One region of the Cupriavidus sp. GW822-FHT02D05 genome, then DNA from elsewhere that is predicted to be linked to it. Evidence: predicted binding sites of a transcription regulator. Region 1 holds the regulator's gene; the other holds the start of a gene.
The links. Region 1 encodes sigma-54, which starts transcription at its own class of promoters, with help from an activator protein. Its sites were predicted from a motif close to TGGCANGNAANCTGCTTT; they were not measured.
Positions count from the first base shown of each region.

Region 2: the regulator sigma-54 is predicted to act here: its motif matches at 3,550-3,567, upstream of AC1RQK_RS04205 (circularly permuted type 2 ATP-grasp protein).

Region 1 covers NZ_JBXAOE010000013.1:180,700-188,268, forward strand. The annotation lists gene hprK (HPr(Ser) kinase/phosphatase) at 1-611, opposite strand, end outside; gene ptsN (PTS IIA-like nitrogen regulatory protein PtsN) at 647-1,102, opposite strand; gene hpf (ribosome hibernation-promoting factor, HPF/YfiA family) at 1,486-1,836, opposite strand; gene AC1RQK_RS19095 (RNA polymerase factor sigma-54) at 1,886-3,361, opposite strand; gene lptB (LPS export ABC transporter ATP-binding protein) at 3,497-4,282, opposite strand; gene lptA (lipopolysaccharide transport periplasmic protein LptA) at 4,329-4,973, opposite strand; gene lptC (LPS export ABC transporter periplasmic protein LptC) at 5,028-5,654, opposite strand; gene AC1RQK_RS19115 (KpsF/GutQ family sugar-phosphate isomerase) at 5,670-6,653, opposite strand; gene AC1RQK_RS19120 (monovalent cation:proton antiporter family protein) at 6,805-7,569, shown strand, end outside.
Region 2 covers NZ_JBXAOE010000002.1:382,265-389,833, reverse strand. The annotation lists gene AC1RQK_RS04220 (MurR/RpiR family transcriptional regulator) at 1-615, opposite strand, end outside; gene edd (phosphogluconate dehydratase) at 934-2,820, shown strand; gene AC1RQK_RS04210 (gluconokinase) at 3,009-3,518, shown strand; gene AC1RQK_RS04205 (circularly permuted type 2 ATP-grasp protein) at 3,782-5,254, shown strand; gene AC1RQK_RS04200 (alpha-E domain-containing protein) at 5,350-6,303, shown strand; gene AC1RQK_RS04195 (transglutaminase family protein) at 6,344-7,168, shown strand; gene AC1RQK_RS04190 (proteasome-type protease) at 7,311-7,569, shown strand, end outside.

The DNA of each region.
Region 1 (7,569 bases):
AGCGGCGGGCAGCGGCCCTCGATGAAGTCCGGCCCGAGGCGCACGAAATCGACGGCATCGTCCGCGACCAGCCCATGTCCGCGCGAGATCAGTTCCAGGCCGAGCTCGCTCTTGCCCAGGCCGGATTCGCCCATCACCAGCACACCCATGCCGAGGATGTCGAGGAATACGCCGTGCATGGTCACGCGCGGCGCGGAAATGCGCGACAGATAGAGGCGCAGGTGGTCGATCACCGCGGCCGAAGACACCGGCGTGGTGAACAGCGGTGTGGACGAGCGCGTGCAGCGCAGTTCCAGGTCGGGCGGCGGCTCCATGCCGTCGGCGATCACCAGGAACGGCGGCTCCAGCAGGATCAGCTCGCCCATCTGGCGCTTGCGCATCTCGTCATCGAGGCGCTGGTAATACGTGATTTCGGGCTTGCCCAGCACCTGGATCCGGTTCGGGTGGATCAGGTTCAAGTGGCCGACGAGATCGGCCGCGGACGTGGCTTCACGCGCGAACTCGACATCGAAGGCCCGGTCCGCACCCTCCAGTCCTGCTACCCAGGAGAGTTTGATATCGGCTGCGTTGTCGTCGAAGATCGACTGCGAGGTGACGCCAGTGAGTTCCATTCGGGTGCTTTCAGGGACGGGCTTTCAGTGCCGGATCAAGGGTGCCATTGCGTCAGCAACTGGTGCACGTCGTCGGGGGTGGGCAGGGTAGCCAGTCCTTCGCGCATCTCGCGGTCGGACAGCAACTGGGCGATCTCGGAGAGAATTTCCAGATGCTGCTGGGTGGCCTGTTCGGGCACCAGCAGGAAGATCAGCAGCGCGACCGGCTTGCCGTCGGGCGACTCGAAGGGGATCGGCTCGGCCAGGCGCATGAAGGCGGCCAGTGGCTGCTTCAGTCCCTTGATGCGGCCGTGGGGGATCGCAACCCCCGCGCCCAGGCCGGTGGACCCGAGCGACTCGCGGGCGAACAGGTTGTCGGTCACGGTCGCGCGCGCTACGCCATGGTTGTTCTCGAAGAGGAGCCCGGCCTGTTCGAACACGCGCTTCTTGCTGGTGACGCTGACGTCGAGGTTGATGTTGCCGGGTGGCAGCAATTTAGCCAAACGATTCATGTGGAATGCGCAGGGTTTTCTAGTAAGCAGGCCCGGGGCCAGGAGGCGTCCCACCGGGCGGAAAGAGGTAAAAAACCAAGGCCCGAGGTTTCCACCGGGTGTCCCCCCATGCCGGTGTCGGGCGTCTGGCCATTATAGAGCAGGCCCGCTTCCGCTTTGTGCATTGCAATAGCCGATGCGCTCAAGCGGTGCTGCATGCACCGGAATGGCTAGGCCGGTCAACCATGTATTGCACAGCATACACTGGTACATATGCGTTGCGGAATCCCCTGTGTGGCCCGATCGGGTAGGCTGCAACGAAAAAGCCGCGCTCTGGGCGCGGCTTGATTCCATTTTTCAAGGGACTGACACCGACGGCCCGGTATGTGGGCCGCCAGGCACGGTCATTGCTGCATCTGCGATGCGGCCATCTGATACTTGACCGCTTCACGGTCGTGGCTCTGCACGCGATCCTTGTGGCGAATCACCTGCCGGTCGAGCTTGTCGACCAGTGCGTCGATAGCGGCATACAGGTCTTCATGATGCGCTTCGACAAAGATGTCCTTGCCCTTGAGATGTAGATTGATTTCCGCGTACTGCCGCCGGTCCTTTTCTTTTGTATTGTCGACAGAGAGCAGCACACTTACGCCAATGACTTGATCGAAATGCCTGACGATACGCTCCAGTTTCGTTTCCACGTACTCACGCAGAGGGGGCGTGATGTCCAAGTGGTGTCCACTGATCTTGAAGTTCATAGCGTTTCTCCTTCTGAAAGAGCTGCATCAGGCAGGCGATGCAGCTCGGCTACAAAGTCTTACGGAGATTGACCGCGGGAATCTTGAGCGCTTCGCGGTATTTGGCAACGGTACGCCGTGCTACCACAAAGCCTTGCTCGCCGAGCAATTCGGCAATCCGGCTATCGGACAAGGGGTTCCTAGCGTCTTCGGCTCCTATCAATTGCTTGATCAACGCACGGATTGCCGTTGATGAGGCCGCGCCGCCGGTTTCTGTGGATACGTGAGAGCCAAAAAAATACTTCAGCTCGAAAGTCCCCATCGGCGTTGCCATGTATTTATTGGTAGTCACCCGAGAGATGGTGGACTCGTGTAAACCCAGTGTATCGGCAATCTCCCGCAAAACCAAGGGGCGCATCGCAATTTCACCGTGGGTGAAGAAGTTCTTTTGACGTTCGACAATGGCTTGTGCGACGCGCAATATCGTGTCGAACCTTTGCTGGATATTCTTGATCAACCAGCGTGCTTCCTGCAGCTTTTGCTGCAGTCCGGCCGCGCCTGCATCGCCTTTTGCACCGCGCAAAATCTGCGCGTACATGTCGTTGATGCGTAGCCGCGGCATCACATCCGGGTTGAGGTGGGCGATCCATCCGCCGCTCAATTTTCGAACAAAAACATCAGGCACCACGAAGTCCGCTTCTGGCCGGCTGTAGGCATGGCCGGGATAGGGCGCGAGCGAGCGGATCAGTTCATGTGCGGCCTTGAGTTCCGGTTCGTCCACTTGCAGCGCCTTTTTAAGGCGCGTGTAATCGCGCACCGCCAGCAGCTCGAGGTGGTTGGTGACGATGCTCAGCGCCAGTTCGCGCTGCGGATGCTTGAGCCTGCGCAATTGCAGCGCCAGGCACTCGGCGGCGTTGCGTGCCCCGACGCCCGGCGGATCGAAGCTCTGCAGCAGCGTGAGCACAGCCTGGATCTCGTCGACCTCGAACTCGAGCTCCTCCGGCAGCTCGCTGCAGATTTCCTCGAGCGTGGTGCTCAGGTAGCCGTCATCGTCCAGGGACTCGACCAGGAAGATAGCCAGCCCTTTGTCGCGCAGGGAAATCTTGAGCGGCGCCAGCTGTTCCATGAGGTGTTCACGCAGCGTGGGCTCGGCGTCGCGCAGCTGCATCGGGGTTTTTTCGTCGTCTTCGCCTTGCGGGCGGCGGGCGAAGTCGTCCAGGCTCCAGTCGCTGCCGTAATCCTCATTGCTGTCAGAGTAGCTGTCGTCGGCTTCGGGCGCGCCATCGGGGCGGTTCTCGCTGGTGCCCTGGCCATCGGCGGGCGCTGGCGCGGGCGCGCTCTGCAGGTTCACCGAGCCGTCCGAAGACACGCGCAACGGGCTGTCCAGCCAGTCGTTCTCACGCTCGAGCAAGGGGTTCTCGGTCAGCGCCTGTTCCACTTCCTGCTGCAGTTCAAGCGTGGACAGTTGCAGCAGCCGGATCGACTGCTGGAGTTGCGGCGTAAGCGCGAGATGCTGCGAGAGGCGGAGCTGTAGCGACGGTTTCATGCGACCTATTTTATGCCCAACTTCCGTACTGATGGAACGGAAATTGCTATCGCTGGTGTCGCTATGATCGTTTGAAGGATAAAAGGCGACACCGAAGCCGCCCGGGGGGCGATGCGCGGCAGGCGCCGCGCGCCCTTACATGCGGAAGTTCTCGCCCAGGTAGACCTTGCGCACCGACTCGTTGGCGATGATGTCCTCAGGCTGCCCGGACGCCAGCACCGCGCCTTCGCTGATGATGTAGGCGTGGTCGCAGATGCCTAGCGTCTCGCGCACGTTGTGGTCGGTGATCAGCACGCCGATATTGCGTGCCTTGAGGAAGCTGACGATGCGCTGGATTTCGCCAACCGCGATCGGGTCGACGCCGGCGAAGGGCTCGTCGAGCAGGATGAAGCGCGGCGCGGAGGCCAGCGCGCGGGCGATTTCCACGCGGCGGCGCTCGCCGCCGGACAGCGACAGCGCCGGGTTGTCGCGCAGGTGGGCAATCTGCAGGTCATCCAGCAGGGTGTCCAGCCGGCGCTCGATCTCGGCCTTGCCCAGGGGTTTGCCATCGTTGAGCTGCAGCTCCAGCACTGCGCGGATGTTCTCCTGCACATTGAGCTTGCGGAACACGGAGGCTTCCTGCGGCAGGTAGGACAGGCCCATGCGTGCTCGCTCATGGATGGCCAGGCCGCTGATGTGTTTGTCGTCGAGCACGATATCGCCTTCGTCCAGCGCCACCAGCCCCACGATCATGTAGAACGACGTGGTCTTGCCCGCGCCGTTGGGGCCCAGCAAGCCGACCACCTCGCCGCTCTTCACGTCGAGCGACACGTCCTTGACCACGGTGCGCGAGCCGTAGCGCTTCTTCAGGTGGCGCACGACCAGCGTGCTGCTGTCCTTCAGGGTGGCGGGCTGGGACGGTGCGGTTTGGGTAGCGGTCATGAAGGTGAAGTCAGAATCCGTGGATCAGGGACGTGGCGGCGTCAGGTCAGGGGTTGACGGGGGCAGCTGCCGGCTTGAGCGGCAGCGGATTGGCTGCGGCACCGCTGGCGGGCTGCTCCTGGCGCGGCGACAACACGGCGCGCACGCGGCCCGACGGGCTGCCCGCGGTCGCGTTCTCGGCGCCGCCGCTGGCCGTGTAGAACTCGTTGCGGCTGTCATAGGTGATCACCGCGCCGCGGATCTCGTCGACCAGCTTGGCGCCGGCCAGGCGGGCCATGCGGGCGCGCCCGATCAGCTTGGACAACTCCTGCTTGCCGTCATATTCGATGCGGTCGCCCCAGCCATCGATGTACTCGTCGACGTTGTCGCGCTTCTGCCGGATATAGGCTTGCTTGCCGCCCTTGGAGGTCGCGACCGCGTACTGGTAGCCCTCGGGATCGGTACGGACTTCGGCTGCGTCGGATTTGAGCACCATGGTGCCCTTGGTCAGCACCACGTTGCCAGTCAGTACATAGACCTGCTTGACGTCATCGTAGCTGGCATTGTCGGCCTCCAGGACCAGCGGCTTTTCGCGGTCGGCCTTTTCGGCGCTGGCGGGCGCGGCCAGCGTGAGGCCCAGGACGGCGGCCAGCGTCAGCAAAGCGGCCGTGCTGCGGCGCAGACAGGACGAAGTCGTCGGGAATGGATTCATGTTGGCGTGATGGCGGTTGACGCGGGCGGTTGGTGCCCGCGGGCGGCTTCGGGGCTACTTCGTGGGACTCGCCGGCGGCGGCCCCGTGATGATGGTGCCGCGTACGTTACCCAGCAATTGTACTTCGCGAGTGACATTGTTGAAGACCAGGCCGTTGGCGGTCATCACCGACGGGCCGCGGGTCAGCTTGACAGCCTTGTCGGTCTTGACGATGTCATCGTTCACCAGCACCTGGAAATACTCCGAGGCGGCCGTCATCTGCGGATCCTTGGCGGGGTCGGGGCCCTGGGTACGCACGATGAAGGCATTGCCGAACAGGTCGATGACCGAGCCTTCCGCGTTCATCGTGCCGCGATCAGAGTGGCCGGTGACGGGCGGACGGTCGATTTCATAGGAGCGCATGGCCGGGCGCGTCACTTCGTAGGTCTGGTCGTCCTCGAAGTGGATCATCTTGTCGCCGGTGAAGCGCAGCTTGGTGTTGCCGTCCTCGGCAAGCTCGGTCGCGGAAAAACGGATCATGTAGTAATCCGGTTCATGCTTCTTGCCTACCGGCCCGGTGTCCGCTTCTTTCGGGGAGTTGACCTGCACCAGCCAGAAGGTGCTGCCCGCCACCAGTGCCATCAGCAGCAGGGGCAGGGCTCGCATGGCAAGCCGGCTCAGGGAGGACAGGATTTCCCGCATAGGCATGGGCTGGCCTCAGATGACCTTGGCGCGGGTCAGGTCGTGGATGTGGAGCGCGCCGACCAGGCGCCGCTCTGCGTCGACCACCAGCATCTGGTTGATGCGGTTCGCCTCCATCACCTGCACGGCTTCCACGGCCAGCTGGTCCGGCCCGACGGTATGCGGTGTGCGGTGCATGACCTCGCTGATGGGTACGGTCTTCCAGTCGCGCGGGGTTTCGAGCAGGCGGCGCAGGTCGCCATCGGTGAAGACGCCGATCAGGCGGTCGTCCGGGTCCACCACCGCGGTCATTGCCATGCCTTTGCGGGTGATTTCCATCAGGGCCTGTGCCAGCGGCGTGCTCTCGCGTACCTTGGGCACCGCGTTGCCGCTGCGCATGACGTCGCGCACGTGGGTCAGCAGCTTGCGCCCGAGCGCGCCGCCCGGATGCGAGCGGGCAAAGTCTTCCTCGCCGAAGCCGCGGGCATCCAGCACCGCCACCGCGAGCGCGTCGCCCATCGCCAGTGCGGCGGTGGTGCTGGCGGTCGGGGCCAGGTTGAGCGGGCAGGCTTCTTTTTCCACGCCGGCATTGAGGTGCGCGTCGGCCAGCTGGGCCAGCGTGGAGGCGGGGTTGCCGGTCACGGAGATGAGCTTGGCGCCGATGCGCTTGACGATCGGGACAATCGAAAGCAACTCGGCGGTCTCTCCGGAATTGGAAAAGGCGATCAGCACATCGTCGCGCGTGACCATGCCCAGGTCGCCGTGGCTGGCCTCGGCCGGATGCACGAAAAACGCGGGCGTGCCGGTCGAGGCCAGCGTGGCCGCGACCTTGCGGCCGATGTGGCCCGACTTGCCGATGCCGGACACGACGACGCGCCCGCTGCAATTGAGCGTCAGTTGCACGGCTTGCGCAAATCCGTCGTCCAGGCGGCCTGCGAGGGCAGCGACGGCGTCGGCTTCGATCTGGAGGGTTTCGCGAGCGAGCCTAAGTGCTCGATCCGCATTGAAATTAGCTATCATGGCGACGAAGTATACCAACGAATGCGATGGCGCTTGGGCTGTTCCTGGGATCGGGCGGCCGGGGCGGCCATCGCGCTTGCCGTAATCCGCCGGCAGGGCCGCCCGCACCGGGCCGGCCCGGTGCCCGGCGCGGCGTACCCTGACCCTGTCGATGCACTCTCCGCTGGACCTTACCCTTGTCCTGCTGGCCGCCGCCGTATTTGGCGTGGTCGCGTTTCGCATGTTGCAGTTGCCGCCGATGCTGGGGTACCTGGTCGTGGGCATCCTGATCGGGCCGCATGCGCTCGGCCTGGCCAGCGATACCGCGCAAACCAAATACCTGGCCGAGTTCGGCGTGGTCTTTTTGATGTTCTCGATCGGCCTGGAGTTCAGCCTGGGCAAGCTCAAGGCGATGAAGCGGCAGGTGTTCGGCCTGGGCGGCTCGCAGGTGGTGCTGTCGCTCCTGGCCGTGATTCCGGCGAGCTGGGCGTTCAACTGGCTGTTTCCGCTGTCCTGGCAGGCCTCGGTGGCGCTGGGCGGCGCGCTGGCCATGTCATCCACCGCCATCGTGTCCAAGATGCTGTCGGAGCGGCTGGAGCTGGAGAGCGAGCACGGGCGCAACATCATCAGCATCCTGCTGTTCCAGGACCTGGCCGTGGTGCCGCTGCTGATCGTGATCCCGGCGCTCTCGCGCGATCCGGGCGACCTGATGATGGCGCTGGGCCTGGCCACGGTGAAGATCGTGGTGGCCCTGAGCCTGATCTTCTTCGTCGGCCAGCGCTTCATGAGCCGCTGGTTCCACATCGTGGCGGCGCGCCGCTCGCAAGAGCTGTTCATGCTCAACCTGCTGCTGGTCACGCTGGGCATGGCCGCGCTGACCGAGCGGCTAGGCCTTTCGATGGCGCTGGGCGCCTTCATGGCCGGCATGCTGATCTCC
Region 2 (7,569 bases), on a different contig from region 1:
CGCCAGCACGCTGGCACCGCTGGCGCGGGCGAGCGTGGCGGCGGCCAGCATGTCCCACGTGCGCCCGCTGTTGGAGACCAGCACGGCCACGTCGCCGGGTCCGAGCAGCGCCGCCGACATGCTGAAGACGTGCGAGTCCGAGTAGGCAACGGTCGGCATGCCGAGGCGGAAGAACTTGTGCTGGATATCCAGGGCGACGATGCCCGAGTTGCCGCAGCCATAGAACTCGATGCGCCTGGCTGCGGCGAGCAGCTGGATGCCATGTTCGATCTGGTCTGCCGACAATGCGTTGCGCACGGTCATCAGGGTGGCGATGGTGCGGTCGAACACCTTGCCAGCGATATCGGCGGGGCGGTCCTCGGCTTTGACGTCCTGGTGCACGAAGGGTGTGCCGCCGCCCACGTTCTGGGCGAACTGGAGCTTGAACTCGCGAAAGCCGTCGTAGCCCAGCGCCGCGCAAAAGCGCGCAATGGTGGGCTGGGATACGCCTGCGCGCTCGGCCAGCTCGGGCATCGACAAGCGGATCACGCTGGCGCCGTGGCGGGCGACATAGTCGGCAAGGCGGCGTTCGGAGGGGCGAAGCGTGTCGTAGACGGCAAGAATTCGGTCGCGCATGGTAGGGCAGGGATGGGCTGTCTGTGCCGGGGAGTTGTTCTGGCTTTGGCCCCGGAATCCGTGGCTCGACGGATCGAGCGGCATGTAGATATTCTACATAATCAGGGGCGGGGTCATCGCGGCTTCAGCGTGACTACCGGGTAGGGATTTCACCTATGTGCGCTAAATATGCCATGAATAAAGCGCTTTGTGATGTGCGCGCATGGTGTTTTCAAATTGGCTTTCGATATAATGTAGAAAATCTACAAACAATAGCGACCGCAAGTCCCCCCAGTCCTCCCGGATACGATCAGGCATCACGACCAGGAACTCCCCCCAATGTCAAAAGCCCTCCACGCCGAAGTCCACGCCGTCACCGAGCGCGTGATCGCGCGCAGCCAGCGCAGCCGCGCCGCCTATCTCGCGCGTTGCGAACGCGCCCAGCAGGAGCTGGGCCCCTTGCGCGGGCTGTCCTGCGCCAACCTCGCGCACGGCCTGGCCGCGCTGCCCACGCACGACAAGCTCAAGCTGCGGGTCGAGCATGCTGCCAACCTCGGCATCGTTACCGCGTACAACGACATGCTGTCGGCCCACCAGCCGTACGAACGTTATCCCGGCGTGATCCGGGAGGCCGCGCGTGCCGTTGGCGCCGTGGCGCAGGTGGCGGGCGGCGTGCCGGCGATGTGCGATGGCATCACGCAGGGCAATGCCGGCATGGAACTGTCGCTGTTTTCGCGCGATGCCATTGCGATGGCCACGGCGGTCTCGCTGTCGCACAACACCTTCGATGCCGCGGTCATGCTGGGCGTGTGCGACAAGATCGTGCCGGGCCTGCTGATGGGCGCGCTGCAGTTCGGCCACTTGCCGGTGGTGTTCGTGCCGGCCGGGCCGATGTCGACGGGCTTGTCCAACAAGGAAAAGGCGCGCGTGCGCCAGCTATACGCAACCGGCCAGGTTGGCCGCGAAGCCTTGCTGGAGGCTGAGTGCGAGGCCTATCACGGCGCCGGCACATGCACCTTCTACGGCACCGCCAACAGCAACCAGTTCCTGATGGAAATCATGGGCCTGCATATGCCGGGCGCGGCCTTCGTGCATCCCGACAGCGGCCTGCGCGACGCGCTCACCGCCGCCGCCGCGCAACGCGCGCTGGCCCTGACGGCGCGGGGCGGCGACTACCTGCCTCTGGCGCGCATCGTCGACGAGCGCGCGGTGATCAATGCCGTGGTCGGCCTGCTGGCCACGGGTGGCTCGACCAACCACACCATCCACCTGGTGGCGATGGCGCGCGCGGCGGGCATCCTCATCGACTGGGATGATTTCGACCGCCTCTCGCGCATCACGCCGCTGCTGGCGCGTGTCTACCCCAACGGCTCGGCCGACGTGAATCACTTCCACGCCGCGGGCGGCGTGGCCTACGTGATTCGCCAGCTGCTCAGCGCCGGGTTGCTGCACGAGGACGTGGAAACCGTGGCCGGGCGTGGCCTGGCCCGTTACACGCAAGAGCCCGTGATGATCGACGGCGTGCTGCAGTGGCGCGACGGCGCCGCCGTCAGCGGTGATGCCACGGTGCTGGCCACTGCGGCCGAGCCGTTCTCCACCGAGGGCGGCTTGCGCCTGCTGCAAGGCAATCTTGGCCGCGGCATGATCAAGGTGTCGGCGGTGGCGGATGAGCATCGGGTGATCGAAGCACCGGCACGCGTCTTCGACTCGCAAGAGCAATTGCAAGCCGCGTTCGAAGCCGGCGAGTTCACGGGCGACATGATCGCGGTCGTGCGTTTCCAGGGACCCAACGCCAACGGCATGCCAGAACTGCACCGTCTCACCCCGGTGCTGGGCTCGCTGCAGGACGCCGGCTACAAGGTTGCGCTGGTGACCGATGGCCGCATGTCCGGCGCTTCTGGCAAGGTGCCGGCGGTCATTCATGTGGGGCCTGAGGCACTTGCCGGCGGCCCGCTGGCGCGCGTGCGTGACGGCGACCGGATCCGCGTGGACGCCGTGGCAGGCACGCTGGAATGGCTTGGCGCCGCGAATGGCGACGGCGACCTGGCCACGCGTGCTTCAGCCGTGCTGCCGGACGACGCCTTTACGAATTTCAGCGTCGGCCGGGGCCTGTTCGGGCTGTTCCGCCGCAACGCGCGGATCGCGGAGGAGGGCGGCAGCGCGCTGGACCTCTCCGAGGCCGACGCGCCCGGCGCTGTCCAAACGGGCGCGGCCGTCGCACAATAGGCAGCGCCCCTTAAATTTGTGTCATTTGTGTCCCCGGCAGCCGATGGCTGGCGGAGACGACCCCGAGCCGGCCCATGCGGGTCCTATCATGGCTTCATGGCTGAACGCTTGCGGAGCCGACCGGCCGCCGGCGCGGGGACTACCGACAAGGATGGGAAAACCATCCGAACATGATCATTGGAGCAGACATGATCTACATCCTGATGGGCGTTTCCGGCAGCGGAAAGACCACGGTCGGCCAGTTGCTGGCCAAGACCTTGCAATGCGGCTTCCACGATGCCGATGAATTCCACAGCGCCGCCAACAAGGCGAAGATGCACAATGGCATCGCGTTGACCGACGACGACCGCTGGCCCTGGCTGGCCGCGATGCGCGCGGCGATCGATGCGGCCCGCGCCGAGGGGCGCACCCACGTCTTTACCTGTTCCGCGCTGCGGCAAACCTACCGCGACCGCCTGACGCCCGCCGATGGCGGCGTGACCTTTGTCTACATGAAGGGCGATGCTACGGTCATTGGCGGCCGCCTGGCCGAGCGCAGCGACCACTTCTTCAATCCCGCCCTGCTGCAGAGCCAGTTCGAGACCCTGGAGGAGCCGCGCGACGCCCTGGTGCTCGATATCCGCCAGACGCCGGAGGCGCTGGTGCAGCGCATCCTGGCCGGAGTGCAGGCAGAAAAAAGCGCGGCGATCGCCCGCTGAACCGATGCCAAGGCTGGCCCGAAGCGAAGGCTGGCAGACATCTTGCTTATCCATGTTTGATGGCGCGAATGCCTGCCGCTTGCGGCTTTCGTGGTCATAGGTATCCTATAGGGACAGCACTTCGAAGCATGACGAGATGGTCCGCGGCCAAGCCGCCGGGCCTCGGGTGGTGATCTCAAGGTGCTGTGCCGGGAACAACAAGCCAATCAAAACGGGATAGCCGGCAGTTTGGGCGGCACCCAAATCATGGGGGAACGGCCATCATGGCGGCGCGGTTTTTCGACGAGATGCTCGATTGGCAAGATGGCGTGGCAGCAGCAATCCACGCGGGCGAGTCCCTGCCGGCAGGTGCCGTGCGGGGGCATTACAAGCAGTTCGCGGATTGGTTGGCGCGCCAGTCCGAAGGCACCATGGACAACAAGCGCGCCGAAGCGGATCTCATCTTCCGGCGCGTGGGCATCACGTTTGCCGTTTACGGTGAAAAAGACGAGTCCAACAGCGGCACCGAACGAACCATCCCGTTCGATGTCATTCCCCGCATCTTCCCCGCCAGCGAGTGGGCAACGCTCGAGCGCGGCCTGCGCCAGCGGGTGTCGGCGCTGAACCGCTTCATCCACGATATCTATCACGGGCAGGACATCATCCGCGCCGGTGTGATCCCGCCAGACCAGATCTACAACAACGCGCAGTACCGCCCCGAGATGCTCGGCATCGACGTGCCCCGTGATATCTACGCCCATGTGGCGGGCATCGATGTAGTGCGCGCTGGCGAGGGCGAGTTCTACGTGCTGGAAGACAACCTGCGCGTGCCCTCCGGCGTGTCCTACATGCTGGAGAACCGCAAGATGATGATGCGGTTGTTCCCGGACCTGTTCGCGCGCAATCGCGTGGCGCCGGTGGCGCACTATCCCGACCTGCTGCTCGACATGCTGCGCGGCGTCTCGCCGCAGAACATCGCCGATCCCACGGTGGTGGTGCTCACGCCCGGCATGTACAACTCCGCCTACTTCGAGCATGCCTTCCTGGCGCAGCAAATGGGCGTGGAACTGGTCGAGGGCAGCGACCTGTTCGTACAGGACGAGCACCTCTACATGCGCACCACCCAGGGGCCGCAGCGCATCGACGTGATCTACCGCCGGGTCGACGACGACTTCCTCGACCCGCTGGTGTTCCGCTCGGATTCCACGCTGGGCGCGGCGGGGCTGCTCTCGGTCTACCGCGCGGGCAACGTCACCATCTGCAACGCCATTGGCACGGGCGTGGCCGACGACAAGTCGATCTATCCCTACGTGCCCGACATGATCCGCTTCTACCTTGGCGAGGAAGCGATCCTCAACAACGTGCCGACGTACATGTGCCGCCGCCCGGACGACCTGCAGTACGTGCTGGACCACATGAGCGAACTGGTGGTCAAGGAAACCCACGGGGCCGGCGGCTACGGCATGCTGGTGGGGCCTGCCGCCACGCGCGCGGAGATCGATACGTTCCGCGAGGTCGTGCGCGCGCGTCCCGAGCAGTACATCGCGCAGCCCACGCTGGCGCTTTCCACCTGCCCGACGTATGTGGAGTCGGGGATCGCGCCGCGCCACATCGACCTGCGTCCGTTCGTGCTGTCCGGCAAGGATGTGCGCATGGTGCCGGGCGGGTTGACCCGCGTTGCGCTGCGCGAAGGCTCGCTGGTGGTCAACTCCTCGCAGGGCGGGGGCACCAAGGACACCTGGGTGCTGGAGCGCTGACGCGCGGCGCACGCAAGGATTGTTTGTGATTCCCGCGCTGGCAGCCGCGTTGCCGGCGGCGCGCGGGCGAACAGCGCTGTACGAGGGGACTGACCATGCTTAGCCGCACCGCCGACCATCTGTTCTGGATGGCGCGCTATACCGAACGCGCGGAGAACACCGCGCGCATGCTGGACGTGAACTACCAGACTTCGCTGCTGCCGCAATCCGCGGAAGTGGCGGAGCAAGGCTGGTGGGCCATGCTCGATATCTCCGAGCTGACCACGGTGTTCGACGAGAAGTACGGCCTGCTTACGCGCGACGACGTGATCGACTTCATGGTGCGCGACATGACCAATGTCTCGTCCATCATGAGCTGCCTGCGCGCGGCCCGCGAGAACGCCCGCGCCGTGCGCGGCTCGCTGACCACCGAGGTCTGGGAGACCATCAACACCACCTGGCTCGACGTGCAGCGCATGATCGCCGACGGCGTGCTGCGCGAGGATCCTTCGCAGTTCTTCGAGTGGGTGAAGTTCCGCTCCCACCTTGCCCGTGGCGTGCAGTTTGGCACCATGCTCAAGGATGATGCCTTCCACTTCATGCGGCTGGGCACGTTCCTGGAACGCGCCGACAATACCGCGCGGATTCTGGACGTGAAGTTCCAGGCCAGCACGGTCGACGATAGCGATCCCAATCGCGACGCCAACGATTTCTATCACTGGGCGGCTGTCCTGCGCTCGGTGTCGGGATTCGAGGTGTACCGCAAGGTGTATCGCACCGTGATCACGCCCGAGCGCGTGGCCGAACTGCTGGTGCTGCGTCCCGACATGCCGCGCTCGCTGGTGTCCAGCATGGACGAGGTGGTGTCGATCCTGGCGCTGGTGGGCAACCACCTTTCTTCGGAGACCGAGCGCCAGGCTGGTAAACTCCACGCCGATTTGAAATATGCGCGCATCGACGACATCTTCGCCGTCGGGCTGCATGCTTACCTGACCAGTTTCCTGGAGCGCATCGGCGACCTCGGCAACGGCATCAGCCGGGATTTCCTCGTGCCGCTGCTCGCTGCCTGACCTATATGAAGTGGGGAGGTTGTGCCGGCCTCGCCACATCATGAAATACAAGATTCACCACAAGACGGTCTACCGTTATGCCGAGCCGGTCCTGCGCAGCGTGCACGAACTGCGGCTCGCGCCGCGCTCGGGCCCGCTGCAGGCCGTGCAGGAATGGCAGTTGTCCGTTCCCGGCAACCTGTCCGAGGCGCGTGACGGTTTCGGCAATATCGTGCACAGCTTCACTGTGGCCGGGCCAGCACATACGCTGGTGATCGAGGCCAGCGGCGTGGTCGATGTCACGCCGCCAATGGATGCGGACGGGCCGTTCTTTTGCGATGCGCCGCCGGCTGGCGAGGCGCGTGTGTCGCCGCTGTATTACCTTGGCGGCACGCCGCTGACCGCCGCCAAGCCGGAGATGGTGCGTTTTGCCGCGCCCTACCTGGCGGCGGGGGCGACGGTGCCCGCGCTGCTGGCGCTGGCCAATGGCATCGCCGGGCGGGTGCGCTACCGGTCAGATAGCACCGATGTGGACACCTCGGCCAGCGACGCATTCGCACTGGGCAGCGGGGTTTGCCAGGACCAGGCGCAGGTGATGGTGGCATGCTGCCGGGCCCTGGGCGTGCCGGCGCGCTACGTCAGCGGCTATTTCTATGACCCGGCCGCGTCGGAATTGGCTAGCCATGCCTGGGCCGATGTCTGCGTGGATGCCGGCAAGGAGTTGTGGTGCAGCATCGACGTGACCCACGGCTGCCTGAGCGACGCGCGCCATATCCGGCTGGCGGTCGGGCGTGACTATCGCATGGCTGCACCGGTGCGCGGGATTCGCGAAGGTGGCAGCGGCGAGCGGCTGGCGGTCGAGATCGCCATTGCGCCGTTGCAGTGAATGAAGCGGTGCGCCGTGCACCAAAAACGGGCGTGCCGCACGTTTCCGGGCGCACCGGCGCGGCGCTAGAATGCGGCCTTGGCCCGGGCGACAGACTTGGCGAAGCGCCAGGCGTGAATGTGCACCATTACAAGACAAGATCATGACGTACTGTGTAGCCATGCGGCTGGATGCCGGGCTGGTGTTCCTTTCCGATTCGCGCACTAATGCCGGTGTCGATGCGATCTCGACCGCTCGCAAGATGACCGTGTTCGAGGAGCCGGGCGACCGGGTGATGGTCTTGCTGACCGCGGGCAACCTGGCGATCAGCCAGGCGGTGCGCCAGATACTGGCGGAGGGCCGCGATGAGAAGCGCTCGCTGTGGACGGCGCGCGATATGTTCGAGGCGGCCGCCATCGTTG